DNA from 2 places in the Rhizobium sp. KDH_Rht_773_N genome. Region 1 is predicted to be linked to the other one. Evidence: riboswitches for the same ligand, from Rfam matches in the RefSeq annotation. Region 1 holds a riboswitch; the other holds the start of a gene.
What was found. A riboswitch is a leader RNA that binds a small molecule or an ion and turns the genes downstream of it on or off. The one in region 1 is predicted to bind ZMP and ZTP.
Positions count from the first base shown of each region.

Region 1 (7,190 bases):
GGCGGCCTTCTCGGCCTTCTGAAGCGCAAGTGAACGGGTAGAATTGGATCGCATCGATGTTCGGAAAACGCGGAAGTGAAGGTTTCGGAAAGGCCGGTGCCGGCGGTATCGCCGCTCCGCCGCCGCCGATGCCGGCAGCCAGCCCCGCCGCCCCGTCCGGTCCCGCGGTGCTTGTGGAGCCGTCGCGCGAGCCCGCCCGCCCGCAGGTGGCGCCGCCGCCGATCCAGACGCCGCAGCGCCGGCGCCCCGCACGCACCGACGAATATTACGATACCAAGGCGCAGGTCTTTTCGGCGCTGATCGACACGATCGACCTCTCGCAGCTGTCCAAGCTGGACGGCGAAAGCGCGCGCGAGGAAATCCGCGATATCGTCAACGATATCATCACCATCAAGAATTTCGCCATGTCGATCTCCGAGCAGGAGGAACTGCTCGAGGATATCTGCAACGACGTTCTGGGCTACGGCCCGCTCGAGCCGCTGCTGGCGCGCGACGACATTGCCGATATCATGGTCAACGGCGCCGGCCAGACCTTCATCGAAGTCGGCGGCAAGACCATCGAATCCGAAATCCGTTTCCGCGACAATTCGCAGCTCCTGTCGATCTGCCAGCGCATCGTCAGCCAGGTCGGCCGCCGCGTCGATGAATCGAGCCCGATCTGCGACGCGCGCCTGCCGGACGGCTCGCGCGTCAACGTCATTGCGCCGCCGCTCGCCATCGACGGCCCGGCCCTTACCATCCGCAAATTCAAGAAGGACAAGCTGACGCTTGACCAGCTCGTCCGCTTCGGCGCCATCACGCCCGAAGGCGCAACCGTGCTGCAGATCATCGGCCGGGTGCGCTGCAACGTCATCATCTCCGGTGGTACGGGTTCGGGCAAGACCACGCTGCTCAACTGCCTGACGAACTATATCGACCGCGACGAGCGCGTCATCACCTGCGAGGATACGGCCGAACTGCAGCTCCAGCAGCCGCATGTCGTGCGCCTGGAAACCCGCCCGCCGAACATCGAAGGCGAGGGCGAGATCACCATGCGCGACCTCGTCAAGAACTGCCTGCGCATGCGCCCCGAACGCATCATCGTCGGCGAAGTGCGCGGACCCGAAGTGTTCGACCTGCTGCAGGCCATGAACACCGGCCACGACGGCTCCATGGGCACGATCCACGCCAACAACCCGCGCGAATGCCTGAGCCGCATGGAATCGATGATCGCCATGGGCGGTTTCAGCCTGCCGGCCAAGACGGTGCGCGAAATCATCTCCTCCTCGGTCGATGTCATCATCCAGGCGCAGCGCCTGCGCGACGGTTCGCGCCGCATCACCCAGATCACCGAAGTCATCGGCATGGAAGGCGACGTCATCATCACCCAGGACCTGATGCGCTACGAAATCGAGGGCGAGGACGCCGGCGGCCGCCTGATCGGCCGCCACATGTCCACCGGCGTCGGCAAGCCGCATTTCTGGGACCGCGCCCGCTATTACAACGAAGAAAAGCGTCTCGCCGCCGCGCTCGACGAGCTGGAAGCGAAATCGAAGGATTGAGATGTTCGGCATCGATCCGACAGTGCTGGCAATCGTCGTTCTCGCAGCCGTCGCTGCGGGGGCGGTCTGTTATGCCCTATTGTTCTCGCGCATCGAGAACGACAAGAAATCGGCAAGCCGCATCAACCGGGTCAAGGCGGCCGAAGTCGACCGCTCCAAGGTCAAGGCCGCCCGCGACCGTGTGCAGGAACTGTCGAAGCGCCGGAAATCGGTGCAGGACAGCCTGAAGGACCTCGAAAAGCGGCAGCACGAGAAGACCAGGAAAACGCTGTCCTTGAAATCCCGTCTGGTGCAGGCGGGATTGCCGATCACGCCGGCCCGCTTCTATCTTTTCAGCGCGCTCTTCGCCCTGGTGCTGCTGATCGTGCTTTTCGTTGCCGGCGCGTCGACAGCGGTCATGCTCGGCGTTCCCCTGGTCGGCGGGCTCGGTCTGCCGCGCTGGGTGATCGGCTTCCTCATCTCGCGCCGCCAGAACAAGTTCCTCGACGAATTTCCGAACGCGCTCGACGTCATCGTCCGCTCCATCCGTTCCGGCCTGCCGCTGAACGACGCGATCCGCCTGATCGCGACCGAGGGTGTCGAGCCCGTCAAAAGCGAATTCCGCCGTATCATCGAGGCGCAGCAGGTGGGCCTCGGCATACCCGAAGCCTGTGCCCGCATGACCAACCAGATGCCGTTGCAGGAAGTCAACTTCTTCGCGATCGTCATCGCCATCCAGTCGCAGGCCGGCGGCAACCTGTCGGAAGCGATCGGCAACCTTTCCAAGGTGCTGCGCGACCGCAAGAAGATGAAGGCCAAGGTCAAGGCGCTGTCGATGGAGGCCAAGGCGTCCGCCGTCATCATCGGCTCCCTTCCGTTCATCGTTGCCCTGCTCGTCTATCTGACGTCGCCGCAATACATGATGATCCTGTTCACCGATCCGCGCGGCCACTTCATCATGGGCTTTTCGGCGGTCTGGATGTCGATCGGCATCTTCGTGATGCGCAACATGATCAATTTCGATATCTAGCGGGGGCAGGGCAGCATGTCGCAGGAACTCGCCGCAACATTGACCGATCCCGCCACGATCATGGCGGTGCTTGTCGCCATCGCCGTCTTCGCCACCTTCTACACGCTTGCCGTTCCCTTTTTCGAGCGTGGCGATCTCAACAAGCGCATGAAGGCGGTTTCGACCGAGCGCGAGCAGATCCGCGCCCGCGAGCGCGCCCGCCTGAACGCCGATGCCGGCAGCAAGGCCACGCTCAGGAGCCAGAACAACCGCTCCGTCCGCCAGATCGTCGAGCGTTTCAACCTGCGCAAGGCGCTGGTGGACGACAACACCATGAACAAGCTGCGCGCGGCCGGCCTGCGCTCGGAAAACGCGCTGAACACCTTCCTCGTCGCGCGCTTTCTCCTGCCGTTTCTGTTCCTGGCCGTCGCCGCCTTCTGGATGTTCGGCCTCGGCAACCTTGCCGACAAGGGCCTGCCGATACGGCTCTTCATCGTCATCGGCATCGCCTATGTCGGCTTCTACGCGCCCAACATCTATATCTCCAACCGCATGGGCAAGCGCCAGCACTCCATCAAGCGCGCCTGGCCGGACGCGCTGGACATGATGCTGATCTGCGTGGAATCGGGCATTTCCATCGAAGCGGCCATGCGCCGCGTCTCCGAGGAGCTCGGTGAACAGTCGCCGCCGCTTGCGGAAGAAATGGTGCTGACGACGGCCGAGCTCTCCTTCCTGCCGGATCGGCGCGTGGCGCTCGAAAACCTGGCAACCCGCACCCAGATCGATCTCGTCCGTTCGGTCACGCAGGCGCTCATCCAGGCGGACCGTTACGGCACGCCCGTCGCGACGGCCTTGCGCGTGCTTGCGCAGGAAGGCCGCGACGAGCGCATGAACGAGGCGGAAAAGAAGGCGGCCGCCCTGCCGCCCAAGCTCACCGTGCCGATGATCCTCTTCTTCCTGCCGGTGCTGGTCGCTGTCATCCTCGGCCCCGCCGGCATCCAGGTGGCCGACCGGTTCTGACGCTTGCCGCCGGAAGGGAATCCGGCTAGCGTGCGCCTCCGCGTAACTGGCGAATGAGATGGACGACCATCGGGAAGCGCGGATATTGCTGCCGCTTGCCTGGGCAATCCTCGATCGCTTGAGCAATTCCGGCAGGGCCGGACGCCGCCATTGCCTCGCGAATTGCGTGAAAACGGAGCTTCGCCATGTCTTCCTTCGGCATTTTTATCAGTATTATCAGTGCTTTGATGATCGGCGCGATGAGCCCCGGTCCAAGTTTCGTCGTCGTCTCGCGCATTGCCATTTCGCGTTCCCGCTTTGACGGGCTTGCGGCCGCACTCGGCATGGGCATCGGCGGCGTGACCTTCGCCATCCTTGCCCTTGCCGGCCTGACGGCGCTGCTGTCGCAATTCGAATGGCTCTATCTCGTGCTGAAGATCGCCGGCGGCGCCTATCTGGTCTATATCGCCTTCGCGATCTGGAAGGGCGCCAGCCAGCCGCTGGCCCTTTCGGATGGCGACCTTGCCGGCCGAAGCATGCCGGCGCGCAGTTTCACCACCGCAATGCTGACGCAGCTGAGCAACCCCAAGACGATCGTGGTCTATGCCAGCATCTTTGCCGCACTCCTGCCCAAGGCCGTGCCGGTGGAGCTGCTGCTGGCGCTGCCGGTCGGCGTCTTCCTGGTCGAGGCGGGATGGTATGCGATCGTCGCGCTCGCCTTTTCGGCGCGGCAGCCGCGCAAGGTCTATATCGCCGCCAAGGCCTGGATCGACAGGGCCGCAGGCGCGGTCATGGCCGGCCTCGGCCTGCGCCTCATCCTCTCGGGGCTGAGCAGCAGATAGGTCAGTTGGTACCGGCGGCGGCAGGCGACGTCGCGTCCTTTGCCGCCAGCTTCTGCCAGGAATTCTGCTGCGAAAGCATGCCGCGCAGGTAGGCGACGTTGGCGTCGGCCTGCTGCGGCGAAAGCTCGCGCCGCGCGATCTGCTCGGCCTCGGGAAAACGGCCCTGCAGGCCGACGACGAGGGCCAGGTTCTGGCGCACGCGGCTGTCGGCGGCGGGCTGGCCGGCGGCCGAGCGCAGGTAGGTTTCCGCCGTGCGCAGATCGCCTGTCAGAAGATAGGACATGCCGAGGTTGGAAAGCACCGACGGTTCGTTCGGCTGGATATCGAGCGCGTCGCGATAGCGCTGGCGCGCATCGTTCGGCCGGCCCATCTGGTCGAGGATCGCCCCTTCCGCCGAAATCAGCCGCCAGTCGGGCCGATCGGGCGTCTGTGCCCTGCCGATCGTGTCCAGCGCCTGCTGCAGCTGTCCGGCGGCCGCCTGTGCCTTGCCGTAGGCGGCAAGCACGGTGCGGTCTTCGGGATTGGCGATGGCGACCTGCTGCATGACGGCAAGCGCCTGCGCGTCGCGTCCGTTCATGCGCAGCAGATTGGCATAGGTGACGCCGTTGACGGGATCGCGCGGGTTCTTCTCGTAGGCCTGGCCGACACGGTCGGTGGCTGCTCGCAATTCGTTGGCGTCCATCTGCTCGACCGGCTTGTCGAGCTTCGGGATGGAACCGGTCGTCATGCGATCCTTTGCCGTCGTCGAACAGCCGGCAAGCGCCAGCACGACGAGGATAGCGGCGCTTGCCTGCAGAATACGTTTGTTGAGAGGAGTGGAGGCCGAGACGGGCATTGCGCGATCCTGAATGAAATCGGCGCCTGACCTCAAAGCGGAACAGGGAAAGGCTTTGACGCAATCTTCGCTCCAGCAATAGTCTGTTAACCCTAACAGACAGTTAAGAAACGATTCTGCCCCTGCCTCTAAGGACAAACATGGCCCCCTTCCAGTTCATCGAGAGACCGACTCCCTTCAACACCAAGGGCGGTTCGACGTTGCCGATCTTCGCTGTGACGCCCGCCCATATCGAAACCGGCACGATCGATCCGATCGCGCTCGATTGGGCGCGCAAAGCCGGCTACAAGGCGGAAAGCGGCTCGCTGCTGCTGATCCCGACGGAGGACGGCCATCTCGGCGGTGCGCTCTTCGGCCTCGGCACCAACCCGTCGGAACAGCCCTACATCACCGGCAAGCTCGCCCGCGCGCTTCCTGCCGGCGACTGGCACATCGAGACCGCGCCGCTGACGGCCAACCGCCTGACGCTTGGCTTCGGCCTCGGCAGCTACCGGTTCGACCGCTACAAGTCCGAAAAATCCGCCGCCCCGACGCTGATGATTCCGCGCGACGCCGACGGCAACGAGATCAAGCGCCAGCTCGCCGGCGTCTTCCTCGCCCGCGACCTCATCAACACGCCGACCAACGACATGGGGCCGGAGCAGCTTGAAGCGGCGTTCCGCGGTCTTGCCGATCACTACAAGGCCGAGATGTCGGTCATCATCGGCGACGACCTGCTCAAGGAAAACTTCCCGCTGGTCCACACCGTCGGTCGCGCCAGCGCCGATGCGCCGCGCCTGCTGGAGCTGCGCTGGGGCAAGAAGGGCCACCGCAAGGTTACGCTCGTCGGCAAGGGCGTCTGCTTCGATACCGGCGGCCTCGACATCAAGCCGGCGTCCTCCATGCTGCTGATGAAGAAGGACATGGGCGGTGCCGCAAACGTCATGGGCCTCGCGCTCATGATCATGGACGCCAAGCTGAAGGTCGATCTGCGCGTCATCATCCCGGTCGTCGAGAATTCCATCTCGTCGAACGCCTTCCGTCCCGGCGATATCTACAAGAGCCGCAAGGGGCTGACCGTCCAGATCGACAATACCGACGCCGAAGGCCGCCTGATCCTGGCCGACGCGCTCGCCTATGCCGACGAGGAAGAGCCGGACCTGCTGATCGACATGGCCACGCTGACGGGTGCTGCCCGCGTCGCGCTCGGCCCCGACCTGCCACCTTTCTTCACCGACGACGAGAACCTTGCCCACGACCTGATGGAAGCAAGCCTCGAAACCGACGATCCACTCTGGCGCATGCCGCTCTATGCCGGCTACGAAAAGGATATCCGCGCCAAATTCGCCGATATCACCAATGCCCCGGCCGGCGGCATGGCCGGCGCCATCACCGCCGCACTTTTCCTCAAGCGCTTCGTCGGCAAGGCCAAGAGCTGGGCGCATTTCGATATCTTCGGCTGGGCGCCGAACGAGCGCGCCCATTCGCCGGGTGGCGGCGAGGCGCAGGCGATCCGCGCACTCTACCGTCATATCCGCCACAGTATACGCTGAGCATGTCGCGCAAAAGTGTGAAGCGGTTTTGCGACAACGACATGCGAGACAAAAGCTTCGCTGAGCCTCGTCGTTAAAATTTTATTCACCTTGCGAGGCGGCATTCCGTGCCGCCTCTTGCCTGTGCCGACCAACTGCCGGAAAATGAAACGTTAGCGTAACGATTTCCGGAGGGGCCGTGCCGATCGAACTGACCGCCTCACAGGCGCTTGGCCTCTGGCATGGCGTGGCGCTGAACCAGGTTCGCCACGACAACAGAGATTTGACGTTGCGCCAGATGGCGATCCTGCTGCATATCTATCTCGTGCCGCCGCCGCATACCGTGCGCGGGCTGGCCGCGACGCTGAACGTGACGAAACCGGTCATCACGCGCGCGCTGGACACGATGGGCGAAATGGGCCTCGTCGACCGCGTCCGCGACGATGCCGACCGCCGCAACGTCATCATCAAGCG
Region 1 covers NZ_CM129525.1:1,592,417-1,599,606, reverse strand. The annotation lists gene ACU8HS_RS08170 (AAA family ATPase) at 1-33, shown strand, start outside; gene ACU8HS_RS08165 (CpaF family protein) at 57-1,541, shown strand; gene ACU8HS_RS08160 (type II secretion system F family protein) at 1,543-2,550, shown strand; gene ACU8HS_RS08155 (type II secretion system F family protein) at 2,566-3,549, shown strand; ZMP/ZTP riboswitch at 3,582-3,661, shown strand; gene ACU8HS_RS08150 (LysE family translocator) at 3,735-4,370, shown strand; gene ACU8HS_RS08145 (tetratricopeptide repeat protein) at 4,372-5,205, opposite strand; gene ACU8HS_RS08140 (leucyl aminopeptidase family protein) at 5,346-6,737, shown strand; gene ACU8HS_RS08135 (MarR family transcriptional regulator) at 6,916-7,190, shown strand, end outside.

Region 2 (7,190 bases), 1.9 Mb from region 1:
GGGCGCCTTCAGCAGATAGAGGCGGGCGAACCACAGGTCCTGAACGCCGGAAGGATTGGCGCCAAGCGTCTCCGCAGCCGAAAGCGCCGGCAGGCCCGAAGGTGTCGGCCGGTCCATGCGCACGCCTTCGGACATGACGGTCATGGCGGTGGAGCGCAATGGCGAGCGCCAGCCGAGATGGCCGGCGAGATCGGCAAGCCAAGAGACCGGGCGGGCGATCGACGGCGGGATGGCGATGACCGGCGCGTCCGGCAGGCCGAGCCAGGCGCGGTGCAGCCTGACAAGGCTTGCGAGCGTGTGCCGTTCTTGGGCGGCCAGTGCGATATCGCTGCCGGAGGCAAGCGCGCCCGATATCGCGGCCGAGACCGCGGCGGCGACATCTTCGGCCGCGACCGTTTCAACCGGGCTGTCGGCATGGAGGAGCGGCAGGGCAAGCGGGAAGGATGCGAGCGCGCGCAGAAGGGCTGTGCCGCCGTGGGCGTTGCGGCCGAGCACGAGGGAGGGGCGCAGGATCACGTAAGGCAGGCCGGACGCCGCAAGCGCGATATCGGCGGCGCGTTTGGTGGCGAGGAAGGGCAGGTCGGCGCCGGCGCCGTCCGTTCGGGCGGAGATCTGGACGAAGAGTGTGACACCGGCCAGTCGCGCCGCTTGCTGGAGCGCGATCATGGCGTGTTGCTGGGTGGCAGCGAGATTGTCTGAAAGACCGTCCTGGAGGGCGCCGGCGCTGTTGACGACCATGTGCTGGCCTTGCAGCACGCAGGCCCAGGTGGCCACATCGGTCATCTTCTCCAGATCGGCCCTGATCCAGCGGATGGCGGGCTGGCGGATGCGTGCCCGGTCGGGATTGCGGGCAAGCCCGGTTACGGTGCAGCCGTCGGCCAGCAAGCGCGCTGCGACCGCCGAGCCGATGAAACCTGTGGCACCGAGAATCAGGATGTTCATGGCGGCAGACTACCGAAAAACGGCATATCGGGCAGGGGGCGCGTCGCAAAACGTGCGTGTCTTGCGCGCAAGAACGGCCTTGCTTTCATTTCGGATAGCTCAAGCGACGAGGCGGGGATCGATTTTCGCCATGGGAACGGCGCATTCGGTGACGATCCGCGCCGCCAGGGATGGATCGAGCGGCGGCCTGACGTGGAAGAAGGCAAGTTCCAACGCCAGGCCGATGGCGAAGGGCCGCTTGCCGATGGGCACGAGATTTCGATCGAGAGCATCGGCCAGCTTCGGCCAAAGGCGGCGCACGTAGGCAAGGGGCGTATCGCCCGGACGGTGCTCGTCCGTCAGCCGCGGTATTCCGAACTGCGAATGGCCGATGGTCGAGATCACGTAACGAAGCGTTTCCATCGCCGTCTCTTGCGGGATCAGGGCTCCGGACCTTCTTGCCGCGCTATAGGTCAGGTTGAGCAGGGAATCATGGCTTTCCAGCAGGAAGGCGTTCGGCAGGTTGCCGGTGTAGTAACGCGAGCCATCCTCGGTTTCCATGGCAATGAGATCGGCGGCGTCGCTGAGCTGGCCGGCCGAGGCGATGTCAAACGCGGTGAGGACGCAGGAAAAACCACCGACCGATCCCAGGGCCGCGAAGAGATCGATCGAACGAACATCGCCGTCCGTCGCCATTTCCTCAGTCACGTGGTCGAGCAGGGCGCGCGCGACCAGCCCCGGGCTTTGCAAGGTATCTTCGGTCTCGCGCCGGCGCGGATCGGCAGAGGCCGGGCCGTCCGCAAGGCTTTCCATCTCCTCTCGCAAAGGGATGGATGGAGGTCCGGGCGGTTTGGTGCTGCGGCCGAATGTCGGAGCTTTCATGAGTGCGATGTTGAGACGAAGCCGTTAACGTTTGGTTAGGATGGCGGCGTGAGTGAGGATTTGCTTAATTAGTTTTTGCTTTTGTAATTACAGATGATGCCGACTGACGCATTTTCTGACGAGAAATATGCTTGGCGGCCCTCCGATCGGCGCATAAGATCGAGCGCTCTACCTTGGAGAGCGCCATGCGGCCGACAGACGACCACGCAGATCATGACCACGATCACCATGATCCTCACCACGACAACCACTATTCCGACATGCAGGCGCGCGTCAAAGCGCTGGAGACGCTGCTGACGGAGAAGGGGCTGATCGATCCGGCGGCGATCGATGCGATCGTCGAGACCTATGAGACGAAGGTCGGGCCGCGCAACGGGGCGCGGGTCGTGGCGAAGGCCTGGAGCGATCCGGATTTTGCCGAATGGCTGAAACGGGACGCGACGGCGGCGATCGCGAGCCTTGGGTTTACCGGCCGGCAGGGCGAGCATATGCGGGCCGTCTTCAATACACCGGATACGCATAACCTCATCGTCTGCACGCTCTGCTCCTGCTATCCGTGGTCGGTGCTCGGCCTGCCGCCGGTCTGGTACAAGGCGCCGGCCTATCGCTCGCGCGCGGTCATCGATCCGCGCGGCGTGCTTGCGGAATTCGGGCTGACGCTGCCGGAGGGCAAGAAGGTGCGCGTCTGGGATTCGACGGCGGAGCTGCGCTATCTCGTCATTCCCGAACGACCGGAGGGGAGCGAAGGCATGGACGAGCAGGCGCTGGCCGATCTCGTCAGCCGCGATGCGATGATCGGCACTGCCGTTGCCCATATGCCGGAGAAGGCGTCGTGAACGGGCCGCACGATCTCGGCGGGCAGATGGGTTTCGGCCCTGTGGCGCCTGAAGCAAACGAGCCCTGTTTCCATGCCGAATGGGAAAAGCGGGCGCTCGGCATCACGCTCTCCTGCGGCGCCTTCGGCGCCTGGACGATCGACGAGAGCCGGCATGCGCGCGAAAGCATTCCGCCGGCCGACTATCTCTCGGCGAGCTATTACGAGATCTGGATTCGCGGCATCGACATGCTTCTGGAGCGCCACGGATTTGCGACGCGGGAAGAGCTGCTCTCCGGCCACAGGCTGCAGGACGGCGCGGTGCCGAAGCGGGTGCTGAAGGCCGATATGGTGGCGGGCGTGCTCGCCAGGGGCGGTCCCTGCGACCGGCCGGTGGAGACGGCGCCGCTCTTCGTGGTCGGCGAGACGGTGAAGACCAGGAATTTCAATCCGGCCACGCATACGCGACTGCCGCGCTACGCCCGCGCCAGGACAGGCACGATCGAGGCGGTTCAGGGGTCCTTCGTCTTTCCCGACGACAATGCGCATGGCAAGGGCGAGAACCCGCAATGGCTCTATACGGTCGTCTTCGACGGCAGCGAGATCTGGGGCGAGGGCGCCGACCCGTCGCTGACGGTCTCGATCGATGCATGGGAGAGCTATCTTGAGCGTGTGTGAGCTGCCCTCCCAGCTGGCGCAATCGCCCGGCCTGCCGAAGTCACCGGAGGGTGATCCCGTCTTCCCGGAGCCCTGGGCGGCGGAAGCCTTCGCCATGACCGTGCATCTGCACGAGAAGGGGCTGTTTGCCTGGAGCGAATGGGCGCAGGTCCTGTCGAAGGAATTGCACAGGCCCGGCCGGGCCGAGGACGGCAGCGACTATTTCGATTGCTGGGTGGCGGCCCTTTGCGATCTGCTCGTCAGCCGCGGCGTGGCGGATGCCGACGTGATCCTCGAGCTGCAGAAGAGCTGGCAGCGGGCGGCAGAGGCGACGCCGCACGGTAGGCCGATCGAGCTTGCCAACGATCCGCTGCGGTGAGGTTGCCGTCTTACGACGGGAACTGCCGGTAACATTCCTCGGCCACCTTGCGCAGCATGTCGCGGGAGATTTCGCCCGTCACCGCATAACCGAGTTCGCCGTCGATCCAGTAGAAGGTCTCGACATCGCTGGCGGAAGCGAAGCGGAAACTCGTCGTCCTGTTTTCCTTGTTGCGGCCGACGATGACGGTCAGCCGTTCGCCGCCCTGGTCCTCGTACATGAACATGGCGCCGGGCCGGCCGTCGACCGGCAGCAGGCGGCCGCCGACCAGGTGGAAGCCGAGCGATTGCAGGTCCGGCACCTTGAGATCGGGGATCGCCAGGCGCTTGCCGAGCCAGGTCGCCAGATGCGCCTCCTCGTTGGCGAAGACCTCGACCGGGTGGCGCACCTCGCTCGCATAGACGAGGAAGGCGGTCTCGGCCTGTTTCGGCAGGGTCTCGGATTCGGCCAGCTGCAGCGGCGGGCGCTCGAAGAGCGGCGGGACGAAACGGTCGCTGAGGGCGCCGAGCGCAAAGAGCGTGACGGCGGCGGCGGCGAAGGCGGCGCGCATCGCCCAGCGGGAGGCCGGCTGCCTGGCCGGTGTCACCATGCGGGGATCCGTCTCGCGGCTCTTCTCGTAGCCTGCAAACAGCGATCTGATGCCGGCATTCTGTGCCTGCCAGCCAGCGACCATGGCGGCCTTTTCGGGGTTTTCGGCAAGGTAGGCTTCCACGCGGGCGCGGGCAGCCTCGGGCAATTGCCCGTCCGCATAGGCGTGCAGGTCCGCTTCGGTCACGGCAGGGTTGGTCTCGTTCATTTCGGTCTCCGAAGCGTAATCACGTTATCGGCTTTCATATGTTCGCTCATGCGCTGGCGCGCGCGCGACAGGCGCGACATGACAGTGCCGATCGGAATGTCCAGCATGGCGGCGACTTCGCTGTAGCTGTAGCCCTCGATGACGACGAGCATCAGCACGGCGCGGTAGTCTTCCGGCAGGCTGTTCAGCGCCTGTTCCAGCCGCAGGCGCTCCAGCGGGTCGCCCTCGGCATCCGGACCGGCCATGCCCTCGGCGGCGTCGAGTTCGACCAGCCGGTCGCGGGGGCTTGCGCGGCGGGTGTTGCGGTAGAGGTTGGTCATCGTCGTCAGGACCCAGCCGCGCAGGTTGATGCCGCGCCACTGGCCGCGCCGGGCCAGAACCTTTTCCACGCAATCCTGCAGCAGATCCTCGCCTTCGGCATCCGAGCGGGTGAGGCTGCGGGAATAGCGGCGGAGCGAGGGAAGGAGGGCCAGGATCTGGCCCTCGAACGTTTCGGGTGGGGGCGTCTTCACGCTTGCCTCATCAGGGCTTTGCCAGATCCCAGACACCGCCGACGCCATCGCCGGTAATGTCGCCGGACTTGGTGTCCTTCACCCAGTAATAGAGCGGCATGCCGTCCTTGGCCCACTGCTTGGTTCCATCCTTGCGTTCGACGAGCGAGTATGCACCATCGGCCTTGGCATCGGAAGCGGCCAGGAAGGGCGGCCAGTTGGCGGCGCACTTGTCGTAGCAGTTCGTAACGCCCTTTTCGTCCTTCTTGTAGGTGTAGAGCGTCATGCCCTTTTCACCGGCAAGAACCTTGCCCTTGGCCGTTTCGACTTCGGTGACGGCGGGGGCGGCGAAGGCTGCGCCGGCGGTGGCAGCGACAACTGCCAGCACGGACAGGAATTTCACGGACTTCATGGTCTCTCTCCTCGGGTTAGGCACGCATTCTTGCGATACCGGAGATGAGACACGGCAGGCCGCGGTTTTATTCCCCCTTTTTTGAAGGCCCGTTTGCTGCCGGCGTCGCGGCGGGCACGCTCGATGGCGCTTCGCAGGCTAGGCAGACGATCCGAAAGGTTCTAGTGTCGCGCAGCCTGCGTGACTGGCGAGACAGATGGAAAACCATCGGGGAGCGCAGGTTGCCGATGCCGCTCGCCTGGGCACAAAAGTAACCTTCGTAATGTGTGCCATGCCCATGCAAAACCAGAATCCCCGCCTTATCGAAGCCCTTTCGCAACTCGACCAGCTCACCAACTGGGAACAGCGCCCGCGCGGCGAAATGCGCGTCGGGCTGGAACCGATCCTCGATCTCTCCGCCCGGCTCGGCAATCCGCACCGCGCCTTTCGTTCCATCCATGTGGCGGGCACGAAGGGCAAGAGTTCGACCTGCGCGCTGATCGAGGCGGGGCTGCGCCATGCCGGCATTTCCGTCGGGCGTTATGCCTCGCCGCATGTGGAGCATATTTCCGAGCGCATCAGCGTGAACGGCAGGCCGGTCGAGGAAGGCGCGCTTGCCGAGGCGCTGTTTCTTGCGCTCGATGCCCTGCGGGCGGCGCGGGCGGAAGCGACGGCCGCGGAGGCCGCGACCTGGTTCGACCTGCTGACCGCCGCGGGCATCCTGATTTTCCGGGATGCCGGCATAGAATGGGCGGTGGTCGAGACGGGGCTCGGCGGGCGGCTGGATTCGACCAATATCGTCGACAGCGACGTTTCCGTCATCACCAATATCGGGCTCGAACATACGGAAATCCTCGGCAGGACGCGCGCCGCCATCGCCTTCGAAAAGGCCGGCATCATCAAGCCGCACTCGGCCGTCGTCACCCCGCTTGAGGCGGAGGACGAAGCCGGTGCGGTGATTGCGAAGCGGGCGGCCGAAGTTGACGCGCGGCTGATCCGGCCGGACTTTTCCGGGCTGAAGACGATTGCCGAACGCAATGTCGCGGTCGCCGCTGCGGCGCTCGACGTGCTCGGAGAAGGCGGTGTGACGGCCCGCGAGGGCAGGGCGGTCGGCGGCTGGCTGATCGACAGGGACGCCGAGCGGGAATCGCAGCTGCCGGGACGGCTGGAACGGTTCACCGTGCCTGTTGCCGGCCGGCGCGTTTGCGTCATGCTCGACGGGGCGCATGTGCCGTTCAATCTCGAGGCGGTGCTTGACGATCTCTCCGGCATGGACGGGTTTTCCGGCCGGGGCATCGCGGTCGTCGCGCTTGCGGCGGACAAGGATGCGGCGGGGCTTCTCGACGTTATCAGCCGATACGGCGTCTCGCCGATCTTCACCTCGGTTTCCAACCGTTTCCGTTCGCCGGCCGAACTGCAGGCGCTTGCCGGCGAGATCGGCCTTGCGAGCGAGGTGATCGAGGACCCCCAGGCCGCCTACCGGCGGGCGCTCGAACGGGCGGCCGCATCCGGCACATGGGTCATCCTGACGGGATCGCTCTATCTCGCCGGCCTGTTGCGCGAGCGGGTGATCGGCGAGGCGCGCTAGCACCTGGGAATTCGCTGTTGGCGAAGCACTGGAGCAGCGCCGCGCCGCCGAAATCGTTTACGGCGCGGACGCGCAGCGTATCCTTGACCGCTTTGCAGACAATTCGGCGAAGCTCGGGGCTTAAATCGACATCAGGGAGGGCGGCTATCTCAGGATATAGGTTAAGACCGGACAAGACCGAACGTTGCGATGCTTGTCAGCTTGCCGGATGACAGTGCCGGTGACGGCTCCGTCCGGGTCTATTGCCCGCAACTGCGTCCCCGGCTTGCAA
Region 2 covers NZ_CM129525.1:3,468,411-3,475,600, forward strand. The annotation lists gene ACU8HS_RS17090 (SDR family oxidoreductase) at 1-942, opposite strand, end outside; gene ACU8HS_RS17095 (hypothetical protein) at 1,042-1,734, opposite strand; gene nthA (nitrile hydratase subunit alpha) at 1,989-2,639, shown strand; gene nthB (nitrile hydratase subunit beta) at 2,636-3,295, shown strand; gene ACU8HS_RS17110 (nitrile hydratase accessory protein) at 3,282-3,653, shown strand; gene ACU8HS_RS17115 (anti-sigma factor family protein) at 3,664-4,449, opposite strand; gene ACU8HS_RS17120 (RNA polymerase sigma factor) at 4,446-4,961, opposite strand; gene ACU8HS_RS17125 (COG4315 family predicted lipoprotein) at 4,972-5,352, opposite strand; ZMP/ZTP riboswitch at 5,523-5,603, shown strand; gene ACU8HS_RS17130 (bifunctional folylpolyglutamate synthase/dihydrofolate synthase) at 5,630-6,919, shown strand.
Region 2: it holds a riboswitch for ZMP and ZTP, as region 1 does, so the genes downstream of both, ACU8HS_RS17130 (bifunctional folylpolyglutamate synthase/dihydrofolate synthase) here and ACU8HS_RS08150 (LysE family translocator) in region 1, are expected to answer to the same signal.